4 regions of the Cupriavidus sp. 22TCCZM04-2 genome follow, and region 1 is predicted to be linked to each of the others. Evidence: predicted binding sites of a transcription regulator. Region 1 holds the regulator's gene; each other region holds the start of a gene.
What was found. Region 1 encodes sigma-54, which starts transcription at its own class of promoters, with help from an activator protein. Its sites were predicted from a motif close to TGGCANGNAANCTGCTTT; they were not measured.

Region 1 (3,766 bases):
GGCTGGGGCGACCGCATCGAATACGACGGCAAGCAGGAACTGTCCAAGCTGATCGGCCACGCGCGCATGGCGCGGCTGCAGGGCGCCAAGCTGGTCGACGAGATCCGCGGCGCGGTCCTGACCTATGACAGCCGCAACGAGTTCTACACCGCCGCCGGCGGCGGCGACAACACGTCGGCCGGCAATCCGTCGGGACGCGTGCGCGCCGTGCTCTCGCCGCGCCAGGAGGCCAGCGGTGCGGCCGCCAGCCCGCCCCTCGACTTGAGGTCGGCACCCGCGCCGTCCAGCAAGCCCTGAATCACGCGCCCGAACGCATCACCGCCACCATGACCGATACCGCAATGCTCGCCCCCACGCCCGCTTCCGCCGCTCCCGACGCCCGTGCCGACAGCAGCACGATGGTCGTGCGCCACCTGAAGAAGCGCTACGGGTCTCGCACGGTGGTGAAGGACGTGTCGCTCGAGGTGAAGAGCGGCGAGGTGGTGGGCCTGCTCGGCCCCAATGGCGCGGGCAAGACCACGTCGTTCTACATGATCGTGGGCCTCGTCGCGCTGGACGAGGGCGATATCGTGCTCGACGGCCAGCACATAAGCGGCCTGGCCATCCACGAGCGCGCGCGCATGGGCCTGTCCTACCTGCCGCAGGAAGCGTCGGTGTTCCGCAAGCTCAATGTGGAAGAGAACATCCGCGCGGTGCTGGAGCTGCAGCTGGTCAACGGCAAGCCGCTGCCTAAGGCCGAGATCGACAGCCGCCTCGATACGCTGCTGGACGACCTGCAGATCGCCCACCTGCGCAACAACCCCGCGCTGTCGCTGTCGGGCGGCGAGCGCCGCCGCGTGGAAATCGCCCGCGCGCTGGCGTCCTCGCCGCGCTTCATCCTGCTTGATGAACCGTTCGCCGGCGTGGATCCGATCGCCGTCGGCGAAATCCAGCGCATCGTCAGCTTCCTGAAGGCACGCAACATCGGCGTACTGATCACCGACCACAACGTGCGCGAGACGCTTGGCATCTGCGACCACGCGTACATCATCAGCGAAGGCACCGTACTCGCATCGGGCCAGCCCGACGAAATCATCGCCAACGAGTCGGTGCGCCGCGTCTACCTGGGCGAGAACTTCCGCATGTGAAGCCGGGGGCGGCAGGTGGGCTTGGCAGAGACGATCAGGCAGCATCAGCGATAGCAATTTCCGTTCCAACATCGGTTGGATGCGCATAGAATAGGTCGCATGAAACCGTCGCTACAGCTCCGTCTCTCCCAACATCTGGCACTCACGCCGCAACTGCAGCAGTCGATCCGGCTGCTGCAACTTTCTACGCTTGAGCTGCAGCAGGAAGTCGAGCAGGCCTTGACGGAAAACCCGCTGCTGGAGCGCGAAAACGACTGGATCGACAGCCCGCTGCGCGTGGCGGCCGATGGCTCGGTCAACCTGCAGAGCGCACCCGCGCCCGCACCGGCCGAACCGCAGGGCAACAGCGACGCGAACCCCAGCAGCCCGGGCAGCGAGGATGAGAGCTATAGCGACAGCGGTAGCGAGGATTACGGCAGCGACTGGAGCCTGGACGATTTCGCGCGGCGCCCGCAGGGCGAGGACGACGAGAAGACGCCCATGCAGCTGCGCGACGCCGAACCCACCCTGCGCGAACACCTGATGGAGCAGCTCGCGCCGCTGAAGATCTCGACTCGCGACAAGGGCCTGGCGATCTTCCTGATCGAATCGCTCGACGACGATGGCTACCTGAGCGCGTCGCTCGACGAGATTTGCTCCGAGTTGCCCGAGGAACTCGAATTCGAGGTCGACGAACTGCAGGCGATCCTCACGCTGCTGCAAAGCTTCGACCCGCCCGGCGTGGGCGCGCGCAACGCGGCCGAATGCCTGAGCCTGCAGCTGCGCCGGCTGCAGCATCCGCAGCGCGAACTGGCGCTCTCGATCGTCAACCATCACCTTGAACTGCTTGCCGTACGCGATTACACGCGCCTGAAAAAAGCACTGCAGGTGGATGAAGCGGCGCTCAAGGCCGCGCATGAACTGATCCGCTCGCTCGCGCCCTACCCAGGCCACGCATACAGCCGCCCCGAAGCGGACTTCGTGGTGCCTGACGTATTCGTGCGCAAGAGCGGCGGCGGCTGGATCGCGCAGCTCAATCCGGATGTGATGCCGCGCCTGCGCATCAACGACATGTACGCGCAGATCCTGCGCGGCGCCAAGGGTGAATCCGGTGCCGCGGGGCTGCAGCAAAAGCTGCAGGAAGCGCGCTGGCTGATCAAGAATATCCAGCAAAGGTTCGACACGATCCTGCGAGTTTCGCAGGCGATTGTCGAGCGTCAGAAGAACTTCTTCACGCACGGGGAAATCGCGATGCGCCCCTTGGTTTTGCGGGAGATTGCCGATACACTGGGATTACACGAGTCAACCATATCCCGGGTGACGACCAATAAATACATGGCAACGCCGATGGGTACTTTCGAACTGAAGTACTTTTTTGGCAGCCACGTTTCCACCGAAACCGGTGGGGCGGCTTCTTCAACGGCGATCCGCGCCTTGATCAAGCAACTTATAGGAGCCGAAGACCCGAGGAGTCCTCTTTCCGACAGCCGAATTGCCGAATTGCTGGGTGAACAAGGCTTCGTTGTCGCGCGCCGTACCGTCGCCAAGTATCGCGAAGCCCTGAAGATCCCTGCTGTCAATCTCCGCAAGACTTTGTAGCCGAGTTGCACCGCCTGCCTGGTGCAGCTCTTTCAGAAGGAGAAGCGCTATGAACTTCAAGATCAGTGGACACCACCTGGACATCACGCCTCCGCTGCGTGAGTACGTGGAAACGAAGCTGGAGCGTATCGTCAGGCATTTCGATCAAGTCATTGGCGTCAGCGTGCTACTCTCAGTCGACAATCACAAGGAAAAGGACAGGCGTCAGTACGCGGAAATCAATTTGCACCTTCGGGGCAAGGACATTTTTGTGGAAGCCCATCACGAAGACCTGTATGCGGCCATCGACGCACTCGTCGACAAGCTGGACCGCCAGGTGATTCGCTACAAGGATCGCGTGCAAGGCCACGACCGTGAAGCGGTCAAGTACCAGATGGCCGAGGCTCAACTACAGCAGCAATAATCAAGCCTGCCAGTCGCAAGGCTGGGCACTGAAAACAGGACTGATAAAGCAAGCCGCGCCATGTAGCGCGGCTTTTTTGCATCTGTAGCCCTGGCCTTGCGCGTGTCCTGGACACAAGTGTTCGCAACTGGCGCAGCACGGTGTATGCTCTCCAAGACATAGCGCGTAGCGACTCCGGCGCGAGCACCGTACCCAGGTGTGGCGGCGCCAGCACGGACCAGGCCATACAGGGCGCTGCATTGCACAAGAACAGGGGAGACGCTGCTCTATAATGGCCGAACGCTTGGTAAGCCATGGCGTGGCCGCAACCCGGCCCCACTTCGTTTCCGGGCTGAGCAGTCCGATCTGCCTGCTAACTGAAATCCTCGCATCGCCCATGAATCGTTTGGCCAAACTGCTGCCACCCGGCAACATTAATCTCGACGTCAGCGTCACCAGCAAGAAGCGTGTATTCGAGCAAGCCGGGCTCCTATTCGAGAACAACCATGGCGTGGCGCGGGCGACCGTGACCGACAACCTGTTCGCGCGCGAGTCCCTGGGTTCGACCGGTCTGGGCGCGGGCGTGGCCATTCCGCACGGGCGCATCAAGGGGCTGAAGCAACCGCTGGCTGCCTTCATGCGGCTGGCCGAGCCGATCCCGTTCGAATCGCCGGATGGC
Region 2 (3,766 bases), on a different contig from region 1:
GCCTTCGCGCACGCGCTGCGGGAGATCGCGGTGCGTGGCGGCGATCACGCGCACGTTGACCGGCACGGCCTCAAGCCCGCCGATCGGCAGCACCTGCTTTTCCTGCAGCACACGCAGCAGTCGCGTCTGCAGCGCCAGCGGCATGTCGCCAACCTCGTCAAGGAACAGCGTGCCGTTGTGGGCCGACTCGAACAGGCCCGCCTTGCCGCCGCGCCGTGCGCCGGTAAACGCGCCCTCTTCATAGCCGAACAGTTCGCTTTCGAGCAGCGCCTCGGGGAACGCCGCGCAGTTGACGGCCACGAACGGGAAGGCGCGGCGCGGGCTGGCGTCGTGCATGCCCTGCGCCAGCACCTCCTTGCCGGTGCCGCTCTCGCCGCCGATCAGCACGGTGGAATCGACGGCCGCATAACGCCGCGCCAGATCGCGCAAGTGCGCCATGGCGTCCGAAGTGCCAGCCAGGTCTTCCAGGCTGTAGCGCACCCCGGGCAGCCGCGTCCGGCTGCGCGAGCGCAGGTTGCGGTCCACGCGCTGGATGGCGGTCGCGTCCTGCAGGGTCAGCAGCGCACCCGTGGTACCCGACTCGTTGACGAGCGGGATGCGATTGACCACGACCATGCGGTCGCCCACTTTCTGGATCGCCTCGAGTTCCTTCGCGCCGCTCTGGATCACGTCATCCAGCGACAGACCCGGCGACAGCGCCTGCAGCTTGCGTCCGACCGCACTCGCGGCCGGTGTGCCGAGGAAACGCTCCATCGCCGGGTTGAATGACTGGATGCGGCCTTCGCCGTCGACCGCGGCCACGCCCTCGTTGAGGTGCGCGAGGATGTTATTGACGTAGTCGCGGCGCCCCGACTCGATGCGCCGCAGGCGTGCCGCCTCGATGGCATCCTCCAGCGCCATGCGCACGGAATTGCCCGAGTACAGGAACACGCCGATCAGGCCGAGCCGGTCCGCCAGGTCGGTCACCAGGCCAGGGCCGACCACCACTTTCACGCCTTCCTGCTTGAGCGTCTGCACCCGCGCGGTGGCGTCGTCCTCGGTCAGATAGGTGTACGCGGGGATCGACAGCGAAAACGCACGCGTGAATTCGTCGACCTCGGCGTACGTGGACGCGTGCGTCACGAGCGCCACATGGGGCGAGATGCGCCGAGCGGTCGCCAATGCGCTCATCACGTCGAAACCGGTCACCTTGACCAGCACGACCGGAAGGTCCACGTGCTGGCGCAAGTAGGCGCCATTGGAGCCGCCCGATACCACGACGTCGAGCTTGCCTTCGCGCGCCTCGCGCCGAATGGCGTCGGCCGCGGAGTCGTAGGCACGGCCGACGATGCGGAACTCGGCCAGGTGAGAATAGGCTGGAATCAGTTCCGCGAAGGCGCGCTGCAGGCGGCTGATGCCCAGGGCCCAGATGCGCGGCAGGCCGGAAGGAGAGGCTGAGGGTGGCATGGTGCTTCGACGGTAAAGTGCTGCTATTGTGCCCGCCCGGGATATGAATTTCAATCGTGAAATTCGAATTCCACGCATGCAATGCAATAGTGCGATGAAATGCCTTTCCGCGCCGTTGAACACTCACCGCTTGTATCAAAATTATCCATAAAATCAATTAGTTAAGGACGCGCGCAAGGTTGGTCCGAGGGGCTGGCATAGCGCTTGCGTTATTGGTCCCGTTCCATCATTGCCCCTGACAACGAGACACCGCACCATGATCTATTCCGCATCCGACCTGGCCCGCTCGGCCGGCGCCCGCTTCCGCCAGGCCCTGGCCGAAGAGCATCCGCTGCAAGTGGTGGGCACCATCAACGCCAACCACGCCCTGCTGGCCAAGCGCGCTGGCTACCGCGCCATCTACCTGTCGGGCGGCGGCGTGGCCGCGGGCTCGCTGGGCCTGCCCGACCTGGGCATCTCGGGCCTGGAAGACGTGCTGATCGACGTGCGCCGCATCAGCGACGTATGCGATGTGCCGCTGCTGGTCGATGTCGACACCGGCTTCGGTTCGTCGGCCTTCAATGTGGCCCGCACCACCCGCTCGCTGATCAAGGCCGGCGCCGGGGCCATGCACATTGAAGACCAGGTCGGCGCCAAGCGCTGCGGCCATCGTCCGAACAAGGAAATCGTCACTCAGGGCGAGATGGTCGACCGCATCAAGGCTGCCGTCGATGCGCGTACCGACGAGAATTTCGTGATCATGGCGCGCACCGACGCGCTGGCCGTGGAAGGCCTGGAAAGCGCCATCGAGCGCGCCGTGGCATGCGTCGAGGCAGGCGCCGACGCGATCTTCCCGGAAGCCATGACCGACCTGGCCATGTACCGCAAGTTCGTGGACGCGGTGAAGGTGCCGGTGCTGGCCAACATCACCGAATTCGGCGCCACGCCGCTGTTCACCACGGATGAACTCGCCGGCTCGGGCGTGTCGATGGTCCTGTACCCGCTGTCGGCCTTCCGCGCCATGAACAAGGCCGCCGAGAACGTCTACACCGCCATCCGCCGCGACGGCACCCAGAAGAACGTGGTCGACACCATGCAGACGCGCTCGGAACTCTACGAGAGCATCGGCTACCACGCCTACGAACAGAAACTCGACGCCCTGTTTGCCCAGGGCAAGGCCAAGTAAGGCCAGCCGAACCGTACCTCACAAGGAGACCCTGATGTCCGAAGCACAACCGATCGCCACCCCGAAGCCCAAGAAGTCCGTTGCCCTGTCGGGCGTGACCGCCGGTAACACCGCCCTGTGCACCGTTGGCCGTACCGGCAACGACCTGCACTACCGCGGCTATGACATCCTGGACGTGGCCGATGCCTCCGATGCCTGCGAGTTCGAGGAAATCGCCCACCTGCTGGTCCACGGCAAGCTGCCGAACAAGGCCGAACTGGCCGCGTACAAGACCAAGCTGAAGTCGCTGCGCGGCCTGCCCGCCAACGTCAAGGCCGCGCTGGAATGCGTGCCGGCCTCGGCCCACCCGATGGACGTGATGCGCACCGGCGTGTCGGTGCTGGGCACCGTGCTGCCGGAGAAGGACGACCACAACACCCCGGGCGCGCGCGACATCGCCGACCAGCTGATGGCCAGCCTGGGCTCGATGCTGCTGTACTGGTACCACTTCAGCCACAACGGCCGCCGCATCGAAGTCGAAACCGACGATGACTCCATCGGCGCCCACTTCCTGCACCTGCTGCACGGCAAGAAGCCGTCGGCCCAGTGGGAACGCGCGATGCACACCTCGATGATCCTGTACGCGGAGCACGAGTTCAACGCATCGACCTTCACCGGCCGCGTCATCGCCGGCACGGGCTCGGACATGCACTCGGCCATCTGCGGCGCGATCGGCGCGCTGCGCGGCCCCAAGCACGGCGGCGCCAATGAAGTGGCCTTCGAGATCCAGAAACGCTACGACAACGCCGACGAAGCCGAGGCGGATATCCGCCGCCGCGTGGAGAACAAGGAAGTCGTGATCGGCTTCGGCCATCCGGTGTACACCATTGCCGACCCGCGCAACCAGGTCATCAAGGCCACCGCGCGCGAACTGTCGAAGGAAGCCGGCTCGATGAAGATGTTCGACATCGCCGAGCGCCTGGAAACGGTGATGTGGGATATCAAGAAGATGTTCCCGAACCTGGACTGGTTCAGCGCCGTGAGCTATCACATGATGGGCGTGCCGACCGCGATGTTCACGCCGCTGTTCGTGATCGCGCGTACGTCGGGCTGGGCTGCGCACATCATCGAGCAGCGCATCGACAACAAGATCATCCGCCCGAGCGCCAACTACAC
Region 3 (3,766 bases), on a different contig from region 1:
TATTGCCGGGCCACTGGTACTGCATAAGCGCATCGCGGGCGCGCTGGCTCAGCCCGCGCACCTGCTTCTGGTAGCGCGCGTTGAAGCGCTGGATGAACGCCTGCGCAAGTTCCGGGATATCCTCGCGCCGTTCGCGCAGGGCCGGGATGGCGACCGGGTAGGTGCTGATCCGGTAGAACAGGTCCGCGCGGAACTGCCCCTGGCGGATCGCCTGTGCCAGGTTGACGTTGGTGGCCGCAATCAGCCGCACATCGATCTTGCGCGTCTCGACCCCGCCAAGCCGCTCGACTTCCGCGTTCTGCAACACACGCAGCAGCTTGACCTGTGCCGACAGCGGCAGGTCGCCGATCTCGTCGAGGAACAGCGTGCCGCCGTGCGCGCGCTCGAAGCGGCCGGGGCGTGACTGCTGTGCGCCCGTGTAGGCGCCTTTCTCGACGCCGAACAGCTCGGATTCGATCAGCTCGTGCGGGATCGCCGCGCAATTCACGGCAATGAACGGCTGCTCGGCGCGCGGGCCGTGGTCGTGCAGCCAGCGCGCGAACATCTCCTTGCCGGCGCCGGTCTCGCCAGTCAGCAGCACGGTGATATGGCTGTCCGCCGCCGCCGACAGCAGGCCGAAGGCTTCGCGGAACGCCGGGGACTGGCCGATCAGGTTGCCCTGGTTGGCGCCGCACAGGGTCTCGCGCAGCGTGCTGACTTCCTGCTGCAGCGTGAGCAGGTCGCTGATGACCGAGTCGGGCTCGAAGTACTTCAGGTAGTCGGGGTCGTCCCAGGCCTCGGCTGGCTTGCCGACGATGCGGCACAGCGCATCGAGGCGGCGCTGGCACTCGGTTTCCTTGTAGATGACCAGCCGGTCCATGAAGGTGCTGCTGTAGCCCGACGCATAGCCGAGCTGCACCCAGCAGCCGCCTTCCTCGCGGCTCAGTTCCTCGTTGTAGGGCGCTTCGCCTTCCCAGGAGTCCTGCCAAAGGAATTCCCCATAGAAGTGGCCGGTGTCGCGATCGATCTCCAGCCGGACCGGATCGACCCGCGTCACGCCTTCCAGCATGTGCAGTTGCGGGCCAAGCAGGAACGCGTCGTTGGGCGAGGTCTCGAGTTCCTCCTTGCGTTCGCGCTTGACCATCTCGGCGTCCCGCATGCCCTGCGCGTAGCCCATGCGGATCAGCAGACCCTTGCCGCGTTCCAGGCCCAGCGTATCGAGGATCTCCTTGCGCAGGTAGCTCAGGGCCTCGGTGTGCATCAGCACCATGCGGGAATCGCCGAGCCGGATCTGTGCGGCCTTGGGGTCGATCGTCAGCAGCGAAGCCAGGTCGAATGGCGGCTGCTTGGGGGGCGCGGTCATCTCCATCTCCAGAATGCCTGCGGGCGCGAATCGATCCGGAGAGGAACGTCCTTGGCCTCGGTTTTTCCGTAGCCTAACACGCGGTTTCGCAAGCCAGGCAAGCGCGGGGATTCCCCGTGGACAGCATGGTGCGTCGCAATATCCGTGGATTTGATCATTTGATGAAAACAGGCTTGATCCCCTCATCAAATCATCAAGCGGGTGCGCCGTGGCAACGCCTTGGAATTTCCCGCAATCCCTTGTGCCATGCGGCCTGGCAGCCGGTGGCACGGCCTTCGCTATATGTCTCCACACCCGGAACCATGCACACCCACCGATGTGCATCGCAGCAGGAGCGAGACATGACCACACCGTTTTTCCATGCCAACGTCCCGGCCCGCGGACGTGCCCAGCCCTATGTCCGGGTGACCGCGCGCGATGAACACTGGGTCGAGTTCGAGTTCTCGCTCGGCGACCCGGCGCTCTACGTGGAGCTGGTCATGCGCCCCGAACAGTTCTCCGCGTTCTGCGCCACGCAGTGCGCCATCACGGTGTCGCACCTGCTGGGCCGCGCACTGGAATTCGAGCGCGACAAATGGAGCGAAACCGTGGCCTGACGCCGCGGCCGATCCGAACACCACAAGGGAGACAGGAGCAACCCACCATGCAAATCGATATCCGTACCGACAGCGTCAGTCCGATCCGCCAGACCTTCGCCAACCTGCAACGGCGCCTGGGCGCCGACAAGCCGGCCACGCGTTACCAGGAGGCGATGTACGACCTGCAGCCGGAGACCAGCTTCCATTACCGCCCGCTGTGGCAGCCGCAATACGAACTCTACGACGTGCGCCGCACGCAGGTGGTCATGCAGGACTGGTACGCGCTGAAGGACCCGCGCCAGTTCTACTACGGCACGTACGTCAACGCCCGTGCGCGCCAGCAGGACGCGATGGAGAAGAACCTGGACTTCGTCGAGAAGCGCGGCCTGCTGGCATCGCTGCCGGCGCCCCTGCGCGAACTGCTGACGCTCGGCGTGGTGCCGCTGCGCCATGTCGAGTGGGCGGCGAACATGAACAACGCCGCGATCACGGCCTATGGCTACGGCTCGGCCATCACCGAAGCCGCCATGTTCCACACCATGGATCGCCTGGGCATTGCGCAGTACCTGACCCGCATCGGCCTGCTGGTCGGCGACAAGGCCGCGGTCGAAGCCGCCAAGACGGCATGGATGGAAGACCTGGCCTGGCAGCCATTGCGCCATGCGATCGAAGACCTGATCGTGCGTGACGACTGGTTCGAACTGCACGTGGCGCAGAACCTCGTGATGGACGGGCTGCTTTACCCGCTGGTCTACCAGCGCCTGGATGCGCGCCTGTCCGCCGAAAGCCCCGCGTTCTCGCTGGTCACCGACTTCATGACCGCCTGGTATGCCGAGACCACGCGCTGGGTCGATGCAACGGTGAAGGCAGCCGCGCAGGAATCTCCCGCGAATGCCGGCGTGATCGCAGGCTTTGCCTTTGCATGGCTCGACCGCTTCCAGCACGCGCTGGCCCCGCTGGTACGCCGCCTGTTCGCCGGCGAAGCCGATGCGGTGCTTGGTGAAGCGGTTGCCACGCTGGACAAGCGCCTGGCGGGGCTGGGGCTGCTCCGCGTCACCGACGCTGTTGCATGACATCAAGGACGAACGCCATGACCGCACAGATCGTATTCATCGCCCTGCAGGCCAACGAAGAGATGCGTCCCGTGATCGACGCAATCGAGGCCGACAACCCGCACGCCACCATCAACCGCTATCCGGCCATGGTCAAGATCGACGCGCCCGGGCGCCTGGAAATCAACCGCGCCAGCGTGGAAGAGCGCATCGGCCGCGCGTGGGACGTGCAGGAACTGCAGCTCGGCCTGATTTCGCTGGCCGGCAATATCGACGAAAGCGAAGACCAGTTCGTACTGGCGTGGCACTGAGCCGAAAGTTGAACAGCAAGAACACTGGAGACAAGGATATGACCACCGCCACTGCAATCGCCACCGCCGCGCGGCAGGCTACCAGCCCCAAGCTGTCGCTCAAGGAGAAGTACGCGATCCTCACGCGCGACCTCGGCTGGGAAACCACCTATCAGCCCATGGATGCCGTATTCCCGCACGACAAGTTCGAAGGCATCGTGATCCATGACTGGGACGGCTGGGAAGATCCGTTCCGCCTGACCATGGATGCGTACTGGAAATTCCAGTCCGAGAAGGAGCGCAAGCTGTACGCGATCATCGACGCGTTCCAGCAGAACAACGGCCAGCTCAATGTCAGCGACGCGCGCTACGTCAACGCGCTCAAGCTGTTCCTGACAGGCGTGTCGCCGCTGGAGTATGCCGCGCACCGCGGCTTTGCCATGGCCGGGCGCACGCTGCGCGGCGTGGGCGCGCGCGTGGCGTGCCAGATGCAGTCGATCGACG
Region 4 (3,766 bases), on a different contig from region 1:
GCGCGAGATCACGCCGCCCTGCGTCACCGTGCGCGTGAACAGCTTCAGGCAATCCCGATTGGCGCGGATATCGTCAAGCTCGCCGGCCGCGCGATAAGTCTGCGCATCGCCTTCGAAGTGGCCGTAGAAGCGGACCATCTTGCATTCGAGCAACGCCGGGCCGCCGCCTTCGCGCGCACGGCGGATGACTTCGCCGGCGGCCTCATGGACGGCGAAGAAATCGGTACCGTCCACCGTCACGCCGGGAATGCCGAAGCCGGCCGCGCGATCCACATAGCTGTCCACCGCGGTGCCGTAGTCGCGCGAGGTCGACTCCGCATAGCCGTTGTTCTCGATCACGAAGATCACCGGCAGATTCCACACGGCGGCCAGGTTCAGGCTCTCAAGGAAGGTGCCCTGGTTCGAGGCGCCGTCGCCGCAGAAGGTAATGCCGACCTCGCCCTTGCCACGGAACTTTGCGGCCAGCGCGGCGCCGCAGATCAGCGGCGCGCCCGCGCCCAGGATGCCGTTGGCGCCCATCATGCCCTTGGACAGATCGGCGATATGCATGGAGCCGCCCTTGCCGTTGCACGAGCCGCCCTTCTTGCCGTAGATCTCCTTCATCATCGCTACGGGGTCGACGCCCTTGGCAATGCAGTGGCCGTGGCCACGGTGCGTGCTGGCGATGCGGTCGCCGTCATGCAGGTGGTGCAGGATGCCGACACCGGCGGCTTCCTCGCCTGCGTAAAGGTGCACGAAGCCCGGAATGTCGCCGCGGCCGAAGTCCACGTGCAGGCGTTCCTCGAAATCGCGGATGGTGCGCATCTTGCGATACACCGTCAGCAGGGTCTCCTTGTCGAGCCCGCTGGGGCCGGCTTGCATGGCACTGGCGCTCATGGTTGTCTCCTTGGGTTGAAGTTGTGGTGGTACGGCTGCCTCAATACGTGCTTGCTGATTGCGTGACAGATACGCTGCGCATCAGCCGCTCGCGCGCGGCATAGCGCATGCACGCGGCCACGTCGATGCTGCGGAACGCGTGCTCGTGCAGGGTGATGCTGACTTCGTCGCAGGGGCCGAAGGACAGTTCGCGCTCGCCGTCGAGCGCGACGATGCCGGAGCGCTGGCGCACGCGATGCGGGCGGGCATGCTCCAGGTACTGCCAGCCCGCCACGTCAACCGGGCACAGCAGGCCCGGGGCAATTGGCGCGCGCAGCTCGAACTCGCCTTGCCCCCGCGCGGCCAGCTCGATCGCGAGGCCACCCGGCTCGCGCCGGCCCAACGGCTCCAGCAGCCCGGCGATGGCGGACAGGCCAATGGCCTGCGGATCGGCGAAGGCTACGTACACGGCAGCCAGCGTGTCGGCTTTCCACAGCGCCCGCGCGCCGATGAAGTGTTCATGGGCAATGACCGCGTCGACGAGCGCGATATCGCGCCGGAAGCCGCCGTCGGCATCGCGGATCACGATATCGAGCCGCTTGTTCGATGCCAGCGCCAGCGAGGCCGGCACCCGGCCCGTCGCATACAAAGCCGCCGCCAGCCCCGTGATAGTCGGCTCGCGCATTTCCGGATACGCATTGTTGGTGCCGGTGGACAGGCCGGCGACCGGCACGCCGCCGCATTCGCGCACCACCGCACGGTGCGTGCCGTCGCCGCCGAGCACGATGATGACGGCCACGCCGGCATCGGCCATGTGGCGCGCCGCATTCAGCGTATCGTCGACGCGCGCCGTGACCGGCATGTCGATGTACTCGACCGCCGGCAGCCCGGCGTCCGGACCCTGGTGGCGGGTCAGATGGCGGGCCAGCATGACGCGCAGGCCTTCGCGATCCGGCATCATCATCACGCGGTCGATGCCGCAGGCCGACAGCGCGGCCAGCAGCCGCAGCACGATGTTGACGCGATCGGACAACTGCAGGCTGTTGGCATTGGCAATCACGCGGCGGATATCGCGCGCCGACACCGGGTTGGCGATGATGCCTACCAGCGGCGCACCGTCGGACCGTGCTTGCATGGCCTGTCTCCTGTCTGTCGTTGTGCTGACAGGCAGATTGCAATGGCTGTGCCAGCACGCACGGCGCGCTGTAGCCACGCAGGGGACCGGAAAAGTTGCGGGATAACCCGCAGGAAACGCGGGTCAGGCCGCCGCGCGGGCAGTGCCGGCGGCGTTCATGGCGTGACAGGTGTCACAGGGCAGGTGTACAGCGCTGGACAGCTGTATCGTTGGCAGCTTTATGGCTGTTATGGCTGGGGCGGGTCGCCGTCGCGGCGGTTGGGAGACTGGATGCCGTAGCGCTCCATGCGGCGGTACAGCGTCATGCGGCTCACGCCGATCTGCCGCGCGACAGCGCTCAGGTTCCAGCCTGACGCACGCAGGTACTGCATCAGCAGCATGGCCTCGGGCGGCAGTTCCGGCGCGTCGTCCGGCTGCGGAGGCAGCACCGGCACGGCGGACACTGGCATCAGGGCGCCCAGGCCATCTGGCAGGTCATGGGCATCGATATACCCGCCGGCGCAGACGGCGCGCGCGTACTCCAGCACGTTGCGCAGCTCGCGCAGGTTGCCAGGCCAGCGGTGGTGGCAAAGCAGGTCGCGCGCCTGCGGCGACAGCGTGATGCCGCGCTGGCCGCCTTCATCGAGCATCTTCTGCACGAGCCATTCGAAGTCGGTGCGATCGCGCAATGGCGGCAGCGCGAACCGGGCACCGTTGAGCCGGTAGAACAGGTCCTCGCGGAAGCGCCCCTGCGCGACCAGGTCTTCCAGCCGGTGATGGGTCGCCGAAATCACGCGCAGCCGGACCGGCACCGGACGCGCCGCGCCGATCGGCAGCACCTCGCCCTCGGCCAGCACGCGCAGCAGCCGCGACTGCAGCTCGCGCGGCATGTCGCCGATCTCGTCGAGGAACAGCGTGCCGCCGTCCGCTTCCTGGATCAGCCCGCGTTTGCCGCGCGGCCCGGCGCCGGAAAAGCTGTTGGGCAGGTGGCCGAACAGTTCGCTCTCGATCAGCGTTTCCGGAATGGCGGCGCAGTTCACCGCCACGAACGGCTGCCCGCGGCGCGCGCTGGCCAGGTGCAGCGCCTTGGCAAGGTACTCCTTGCCGCTGCCGGTCTCGCCGTTTATCAGCAGGTTGATCGGGGAATCCACGAGCCGCGCCGCGCGCTGCAGTTGCTGCTGCAGCGCGGGGTCGCCGCCGCACAACGCCGCCAGAGGCTCCGGCAGCGGCGTTGGGCGCTCCTGCGCGCCACTGGCCTGCCAGCGCAAGGCAGGCGGCATCACGCTCAGGTACAGCAGGCCGCCGCTGCGGTTCAGCGCCACCAGGCGCTGCTCGCTCGGACGCGAGTAGACATAGCGGCCGAGGTCTTCGAGCCGCGCGTTGAACAGCGTCTCGAACGACTGGCCCAGCACCGTGCCGGTGGCCAGTTCCCCTTCGAGCATCCGCCGCGCCCGGTGGTTGTGTCCGACAATGCGGCCGCTGTCATCGAGTGCGAGCAGGTACTCCGGGTTGACGTCGACGAACTCGGGGGCGACGTTCAGCTTGAGGATCCAGTCGCGGTGATGCGCGCGCAGGAAATTCGCGTTCTCGATATGGGCCGCGTAGATGCGCACCAGCTGCAGCGCCAGCCCCTGGCTGTCCTTTGCATTCGGGGACGTCAGCGCGGAGATGTCCAGGATCGCGTGCAGGTTGCCGTGCGTATCGAACAGCGGCGCGGCGGTGCAGGTCAGCGGAATGTGGGTGGCGTCGAAATGATCGGCCTGGTGCACGGTCAGGGCTTCGCCCGTGAACAAGGCC

Region 2: prpB (methylisocitrate lyase) is a predicted target of sigma-54. The motif match lies at 1,640-1,657, and genes of this name have one in related genera.
Region 3: AC3FKG_RS25795 (phenol hydroxylase subunit) is a predicted target of sigma-54. The motif match lies at 1,607-1,624, and genes of this name have one in related genera.
Region 4: AC3FKG_RS05785 (ATP-NAD kinase family protein) is a predicted target of sigma-54. The motif match lies at 2,027-2,044, and genes of this name have one in related genera.

The regions. Positions count from the first base shown of each region.
Region 1 covers NZ_JBYOJS010000004.1:244,466-248,231, forward strand. Annotated here, with positions in the region: gene lptA (lipopolysaccharide transport periplasmic protein LptA) at 1-297, shown strand, start outside; gene lptB (LPS export ABC transporter ATP-binding protein) at 327-1,127, shown strand; gene AC3FKG_RS09050 (RNA polymerase factor sigma-54) at 1,227-2,705, shown strand; gene hpf (ribosome hibernation-promoting factor, HPF/YfiA family) at 2,755-3,108, shown strand; gene AC3FKG_RS09060 (PTS sugar transporter subunit IIA) at 3,485-3,766, shown strand, end outside.
Region 2 covers NZ_JBYOJS010000023.1:89,628-93,393, forward strand. Annotated here, with positions in the region: gene prpR (propionate catabolism operon regulatory protein PrpR) at 1-1,446, opposite strand, end outside; gene prpB (methylisocitrate lyase) at 1,703-2,611, shown strand; partial or broken gene prpC (bifunctional 2-methylcitrate synthase/citrate synthase) at 2,646-3,766, shown strand, end outside.
Region 3 covers NZ_JBYOJS010000023.1:42,513-46,278, reverse strand. Annotated here, with positions in the region: gene AC3FKG_RS25800 (sigma 54-interacting transcriptional regulator) at 1-1,342, opposite strand, end outside; gene AC3FKG_RS25795 (phenol hydroxylase subunit) at 1,684-1,938, shown strand; gene AC3FKG_RS25790 (aromatic/alkene monooxygenase hydroxylase subunit beta) at 1,986-2,993, shown strand; gene AC3FKG_RS25785 (MmoB/DmpM family protein) at 3,011-3,283, shown strand; gene AC3FKG_RS25780 (aromatic/alkene/methane monooxygenase hydroxylase/oxygenase subunit alpha) at 3,322-3,766, shown strand, end outside.
Region 4 covers NZ_JBYOJS010000002.1:526,234-529,999, reverse strand. Annotated here, with positions in the region: gene AC3FKG_RS05790 (thiamine pyrophosphate-dependent dehydrogenase E1 component subunit alpha) at 1-876, opposite strand, end outside; gene AC3FKG_RS05785 (ATP-NAD kinase family protein) at 917-1,990, opposite strand; gene AC3FKG_RS05780 (sigma-54-dependent Fis family transcriptional regulator) at 2,218-3,766, opposite strand, start outside.